DNA from 3 places in the Kineosporia succinea genome. Region 2 is predicted to be linked to each of the others. Evidence: riboswitches for the same ligand, from Rfam matches in the RefSeq annotation. Region 2 holds a riboswitch; each other region holds the start of a gene.

Region 1 (2,180 bases), 4.3 Mb from region 2:
TGGTCGGGTAGGCGGTGAGCACCAGGGCAATTCGCTTCGATGCCGAGGGCAGTGAGCGAAGACGGGCGTGAGCCACCGCGATTCCCGCGGCCCGGGCAGCCCTTTCGGGGTCGGCCACGTACTGGGTGAGTCCCTCGGAGTCGACCTCCTTGAACGAGAACGGCACCGTGATCAGCCGTCCGTCGAACTCCGGGATCGCGACCTGGTTGGCCGCGTCCAGGGGGATCAGGCCCTCGGTGTTCTCCAGCCAGCGTTCCCGCGAGGTCAGCGTGCTGATGGCCTGCAGAATGGGGACGTCGAGAGCGGCGAGCGCCCCGATGTCCCAGGTGGACTCGTCACCCCCGGCCGAGGCGGTCGCGGGCCGGTTGCCGCCCGCGGCCAGCACGGTGACGAGCAGGGCGTCGGCGGTGCCCAGCCGGGCCAGCAGCTCGGAGTCCGCCGCCCGCAACGACGCGCAGAAGATCGGGAGGGCGCGTCCACCCGCGTCTTCCACCGCGGTGCACAGAGCCTCGACGAAAGCCGTGTTCCCGGCCACGTGGTGGGCGCGGTAGTAGAGGACGGCGATGGTGGGTCGCTCGTCCTCCGGTTCGAAACGGCTGGAGCGAGACAGGACACCCCACTGCGGCGTGCTGCGAGGTGGCTCGAACCCGAACCCCGTCAGCAGCACGGTGTCGGTCAGGAACGAGTGCAGCTCGGTGAGGTTGGAAGGGCCACCCTCGACCAGGTATCCGTGAGCCTGCGCGGCCACCCCGACCGGAACCGTCGAGCGGCTCATCAGGTCGGCGTCGGGCAGGGCCTCACCGGAGAGCACCACCACGGGTACCCCCTTGCCGAGCAGGGCGTTCAGCCCGTCCTCCCAGGCCCGGGTGCCGCCGAGCAGGCGCACCACGGCGACGGCGACGCCCTCGAGCAGGCCGTCCAGGTCGTCCACGGACACCCGGTTCGGGTTCGCCAGCCGGTACGGCACCGAGCTCGCGCGGGCGCTGAGCAGGTCGGTGTCGGAGGTGGAGATGAGCAGGACGGGCTGACGCTCCACGGGAGCTTCTGACACGTTGACGTCCTCTTCCTCGCCGTCCGCGCGGCGGGTCGGTGCGGTGTGGCACAGTTCCTGGCTCGGCACATGAGGTGCCTCACAGTGGCGCGACCGCGCCGGATTCTCACCGGCTTCCTGTCGTTCCACACCGGCTACAGGTGCTTAACGGTGCCAACTGTGCCAGCCCCGGGCCCACTGGCCTACCCTTGGCCGGTGTTCGTCGTCCATGCCTGGTGGTCTCCCGCGTCCGGAGATCCCGCCGACGACGGCTCGCTCGTGCTGTGGGCCGAGGATCCGCAGGTGCGCGCGGTGCCCGCCGAACGCACCGGGCGACGGCCGAAGGTGCGTGAGCACCCGTTCTGCATCCCCGCCGACGAGCTCGCCAAGACGCTCTCCGCCGGAGGCGTAGGCGAGGGCGAGGGCTGGGTGGAGGGCACCGCCGACCTCGTGCTGCCCTCGTTCCAGCATGCGCCGGCCGGTTCGCCCGAGCTGCTCGATCTGCGGTCGGGCTGGGCGTCCGACCGGGCCGAGGGTGAGTCCGCGCGGCTGTTCCCCGAGGTCAGATGGCGGGTGGCCACGGTTTCGGTGCCCGCGCGGCCGGCCTTGGCGTTGTTGCGCGGGTTCGTTTCCGGGCTTGAGGACGTGGTGGTCGCCGGCTCCGACGTGCGTCACCTCCTCGCTCTGCTGGCTTTCGTGGACGACCTGATCACCCGGGGCCGGGTGCTGCCGGTGGTGCTGGAGGCGCCGGACGGCCACGGGGTGGCCCGGTGGCGGCCGGTGATCACGGGGGACGACGGGGAGTGGTTCCGGCACGCGGTCGCCACCCTGCCGCCCTCCTGGAACGCGGTCGCCCCGGCCGGGGAGTGCGCCGCTGCGGCGGTGGACGCGCTGGTGGACGCGTCGGTGCGGGCGCGGCTGGCGCCGTCGCGGAGTTCGGGTGGGCTCGGGCTGCTGGGCTGGCGGCAGGGACTGCGCGGGGCGTATCCGGCGTTCCCGGCCAATCAGCGCCAGATGCGCAACCTGCTCGACGGGGTGGCGGAATGGCAGGCCGAGGCGCTGAACGGCGGCCTGGTGCGGGCCTGTTTCCGGCTGGTGGAGCCGACCGACGACGACCTGACGAGCATCCTGCGCCCGGCCGACGAGGAGC
Region 2 (2,180 bases):
CTCGATCTCACCCGACGAGGGTTCGAAGAACGGGGTGAACCAGACGTCGTAGTCGGGGTTGATCTCCTCGACCTTGGTGGCGGCGGAGGAGTCGCTGCCCGCGTAGGACTCGCCCTCGGCCTGACCGTCGGTGTTCAGGCGCAGGGCCAGGGGAATCGCGAAAATGGCGACCACGAGAAGGAGCAGGGCCAGATCGATCGCGAGGCGGCGGGGGGTGCGGGTCATGTCAGCCACGCTCCTGAACAGCGGTGGTGGTCGCCTCGCCCGGGAGGGCCTGCTTCAGTCCCAGGGAACTCAGCTCGTCCGGTGCGATGCGGGCCAGGACGCGGAAGACCAGCACGCCGAGAAGGCCCTCGGCGACGGCCAGGGGGATCTGGGTCAGGGCGAAGATGCCGAGGAACTCGCCGACGGAGCCGAGGACGCCGCCCGTGGGGTCGGGGTGGGCGAGACCGAGCTGTACCGACGTGACCACGTAGGTCGACAGGTCGGACAGCGACAGTGCCGCGAAAACGCCCACCGGGAAGGCTAGCCCGAGCCTGAGGCAGGCGCGGTAGGCACCGTAGCCGACCCAGGGGCCGACCACGGCCATGGAGAACACGTTCGCACCGAGGGTCGTGATGCCGCCGTGGGCCAGCAGCAGGGCCTGGAACAGCAGCACGATGGCGCCGAGCACCGCCATCACCGGGGGCCGGAACAGCACCGCACCCAGGCCGGTTCCGGTGGGATGGCTCGAACTGCCGGTCACGGAGGGCAGTTTGATGGCGGAGAGCACGAAGGTGAAAGCCCCGGCCGCGCCCAGCAACAGCCGGGACTCGGGGCGTTCGCGCACCTCGCGCACCACGCAGCGGGCGCCGTGCACCACGAAGGGGGCGGCCGCGACCGTCCAGGCGGCGGCGTGGAGCGGGGGCAGATAGCCCTCAGCGATGTGCACGGGGCACCTCGCTCGTTGCAGCGTGTGTCATCGGATCTCCTCGGGTCCTCGCCCTGGATCGCTGCGACGGCCGAAGTCTCCTGGCTTCCCGGATCAGCACTCGCCCCGGCCTTCCGGTCCGCGAGTGCGGCCGTGGCACGGCATAGGGTCTGCTCCCCGGTGACAGTGGCGGGACCGCGCCGGATTCTCACCGGCTTCCTTCACTGCCGTCGCGGACGGTATGTGGTTGTGGCGGCGATATGGGGGACACGCCGTGCCAGGATCTAACCACGTCCCGATCCGCAGGAGAACAGTCCCCGGCCCTACACTCACTTTCTCTACGACACGTAGAAGTGTGCTGAGGGTTGGAGGAGGCGTGCGGTGGTACGGCGGGATCATCTGGAACGGGCTGTTCTCGAGGCACTCTGGGACTGTCCGGACGGGCTGACCGCGCCCGAGGTGGTCGAGCTGCTGGCCGACCGGCAGCTGGCCCTGACGACGGTGCACACCGTGCTCGACCGGCTGCGGGCCAAGGACCTGGTGCGCCGTGAGCGGGACGGGCGGGTGTTCCGGCACCGGGCCGTGCGCAGCCGGGAGGAGCTGACGGCCGAGGCGATGGTGGCGGTGCTGCAGGACAGCGCCGATCACCCCCTGGCGCTGTCGATGTTCGTGCGGGCGGTGTCGAAGGCCGACGCCGACGCGCTGCGCCGGGCGCTGGGGGCCGAGGAACGGCGCAGGCGCTCGTGAGCCTGCTGCTGCCGGCGCTGGTCGGGGTGCTGCTCACGCTGGTGCCGCGGCCGCTCTCCCGGGCCCGCTGGGCCCAGCGCCGCCCGCGCGAGGCCGCCGTCGTCTGGGTGGTCTACGCGCTCGTCACGGCTTACCTGCTGCTGCTCGCGCTGGCGCTGGCGGTGGGGTCGCTGTGGCCGGCCGGGCTCTTCCTGCTGTGGATGCTGGTGCGTTTGACCCAGACCGTGCGGGGGCTGCGCCGTTCGCAGCGGCGGCACCAGGAGGCGCTGGCGCTGGTGGCCGACTACGACCCGCTGCTGCGGGTGCACGTGCTGAACGACGACCGGCCGCTGGCCTACTGCCTGCCGAACGGGGCCCGGCCGATGGTCGTGGTCACCCGAGGTGCCCTGGAGCTGGCCGACAGCGCCGAGATGCGGGCGATCCTGGCCCACGAGCGTTGTCACGCCCGCAACCGTCATGACCTGCTGGTGACCGGATTCCTGGCCTGGCAGAGGATCTTCCCGTTCGTCCCCTCGTGCCGGGC
Region 3 (2,180 bases), 450 kb from region 2:
GGGTTCGGCCCGTCGGCGCCGGCCTCCTCGTAAGGGAGCCGCGATCGGAGCACCGGTTTCGGGTACCCGGGCGGCGGAACCGGGAGACGAGGTGTTCTCCCCCGGCGCTACGGGGCCCACCGGGCAGCTGGGCGCCCCGAACGGCAGCTCACCCCATTCGTCGGAAGTCGCCGTTTTCACGCCGGATTCGACGGTCGTGCGCGTCATTTCGCCACTGGTCCGGAGGATGGCCCGCGAGGCCCGTCTCGATCTGCGGCGTGTGACCGGTTCCGGTCCCGACGGCCTGATCATGCGGGCCGACATTCAGCAGGCGATCGAGGCTCGGCCGTCGGCCGAGTCGTCGGCCCAGTCGGCCTCGGCCGCTGTGGATGAGCAATCCGCCGGGTACGAGCGCATCGTGCTGACGGGCGTGCGCCGGTTCACGGCCGAGAAGCTGGTCCGTTCCCGCCGAGAGATCCCCGAGGCCACCATCTGGGTCGACGCCGACGCCACCCAGCTGCTCGAGGCCCGGGCCGCGATCAACGCGAGTCTCGGGCGGGCCGGTTCCGGCGGGACGGCAGCCGCCACCCCCGCGACGGGCAGCGGCACCGCCGGCGCCACCCCGGGCAGCGCCGTCAGCCTGGTCGCCCTCCTGGCCCGGTTCACCATCGCCGCCCTGAGACGGCATCCGGAGCTCAACGCCACCGTGGAGGACGGCGAGATCCATCAGCACCACGCCGTCCACCTGGGGTTCGCCGCGCAGACCGACCGGGGTCTGGTGGTGCCGGTCGTCCACCACGCCGACCGCCTCAGCACCCGCCGGCTCTCCGCCGCCATCGGTGAGCTGACCGACCGGGCCCGCCGGGGCGTCCTCCAGCCGGCCGACCTGACCGGAGGCACGGTGACGGTCAACAACTACGGCGTGTTCGGCACCGACGGCGCCGCCGCGATCATCAATCACCCCGAGGCCGCGATCCTCGGGCTCGGGCGGATCATCGAGCGGCCCTGGGTCGTCGACGGGCAGCTGGCCGTCCGCAAGGTCACGCAGCTCACCCTGAGTTTCGACCACCGGGTCTGTGACGGCGCCACCGCCGGCGGCTTCCTGCGCTTCGTCGCCGACTGTGTCGAGAGGCCGGTGACCGCCTTGAGCGACCTCTGAGGTACCGTGACCAGGCCGTGGTGCTCGGGAATTCCGGTGTGATACCGGAGCGGCCCTCGCCACTGTGATCGGGAAGTCGCCGGTTCGCGTAGTCCGAATCGGGCGCCACTGGGCCCCTCCGTCCCCACGACGGCAAGAGCCTGGGAAGGTGCGCCGGCGACGCTTGACCCGAGAGCCAGGAGACCGGCCACGGCACAGTTTCGCAACCACGAGGTGCTGGAGGCGGTCCGTTCCATGGGCCATGCGCAAAATCTGACGAGGTCCGCGTTCACCGCGGTCTCAGCCCTGTCCCTCCTCGCTCTGGCGGCCTGCGGCGGCGGATCGGCCAAGGCCGGTACCGATGCCGGAGCCGGAGCCGGAGCCGAGAAGCCCACCCTGCGGTATGCCTACGCGTTCACGCCGGTCGCGGCGCTGTCCCCGTACAGCGACGACGCGGTGACCAGCTACGGCGTGGGCGCCACGGAGACCCTGACCAAGCTCGACCCGTCCGGCACCCCCGAGGCCTCCCTGGCCACGAGCTGGGAGCAGACCGACGACACCACCTGGGAACTCACGCTCCGCGACGGCGTGACCTTCCAGGACGGCACGGCGATGGACGCGAAGGCCGTCGCCGCGTCCCTCACCCACGCCGCCCAGGCCGAGCCGGCGCCCCGAGCGCTGTCCGGCACCGAGCTGACCGTCACGGCCGACGGCGACGACAAGATCACCGTCGTCACCAAGACGCCCGACCCGGTGCTCGTGCAGCGGCTGACCTCCCCTGAGCTGGTCATCCTGTCCGGCGGCGCGTACGACGACCCGGCCTCGCCGACGCCGGTCGGCACAGGCACCGGTCCGTACACGATCACCGAGCTCAACGGCACCACCTCGGCCGACCTCACGGCCAACCCCGCCTACTGGGGCGGCACCCCGGCCCTGAAGGACATCGAGCTCAGCTTCGTCGCCGACGGCGACCAGCGCGCGTCCGCACTGCGGGCCGGGCAGACCGACCTGGCCCAGGCCGTGCCCGCCGACCAGCTCCCCCGGGTCGGAGCCGATCACGTGC

The links. Region 2 has a riboswitch for cobalamin ahead of J2S57_RS22905 (energy-coupling factor ABC transporter permease). Riboswitches for the same ligand answer to the same signal wherever they lie in the genome.
Region 1: it holds a riboswitch for cobalamin, as region 2 does, so the genes downstream of both, cobN (cobaltochelatase subunit CobN) here and J2S57_RS22905 (energy-coupling factor ABC transporter permease) in region 2, are expected to answer to the same signal.
Region 3: it holds a riboswitch for cobalamin, as region 2 does, so the genes downstream of both, J2S57_RS24790 (ABC transporter substrate-binding protein) here and J2S57_RS22905 (energy-coupling factor ABC transporter permease) in region 2, are expected to answer to the same signal.

The regions. Positions count from the first base shown of each region.
Region 1 is NZ_JAUSQZ010000001.1:996,627-998,806, reverse strand. It holds gene cobN (cobaltochelatase subunit CobN) at 1-1,051, opposite strand, end outside; cobalamin riboswitch at 1,087-1,228, opposite strand; gene J2S57_RS04375 (DEAD/DEAH box helicase) at 1,247-2,180, shown strand, end outside.
Region 2 is NZ_JAUSQZ010000001.1:5,268,464-5,270,643, forward strand. It holds gene J2S57_RS22900 (energy-coupling factor ABC transporter substrate-binding protein) at 1-225, opposite strand, end outside; gene J2S57_RS22905 (energy-coupling factor ABC transporter permease) at 227-931, opposite strand; cobalamin riboswitch at 1,005-1,132, opposite strand; gene J2S57_RS22910 (BlaI/MecI/CopY family transcriptional regulator) at 1,292-1,657, shown strand; gene J2S57_RS22915 (M56 family metallopeptidase) at 1,654-2,180, shown strand, end outside.
Region 3 is NZ_JAUSQZ010000001.1:5,713,727-5,715,906, reverse strand. It holds gene J2S57_RS24795 (dihydrolipoamide acetyltransferase family protein) at 1-1,138, shown strand, start outside; cobalamin riboswitch at 1,140-1,344, shown strand; gene J2S57_RS24790 (ABC transporter substrate-binding protein) at 1,373-2,180, shown strand, end outside.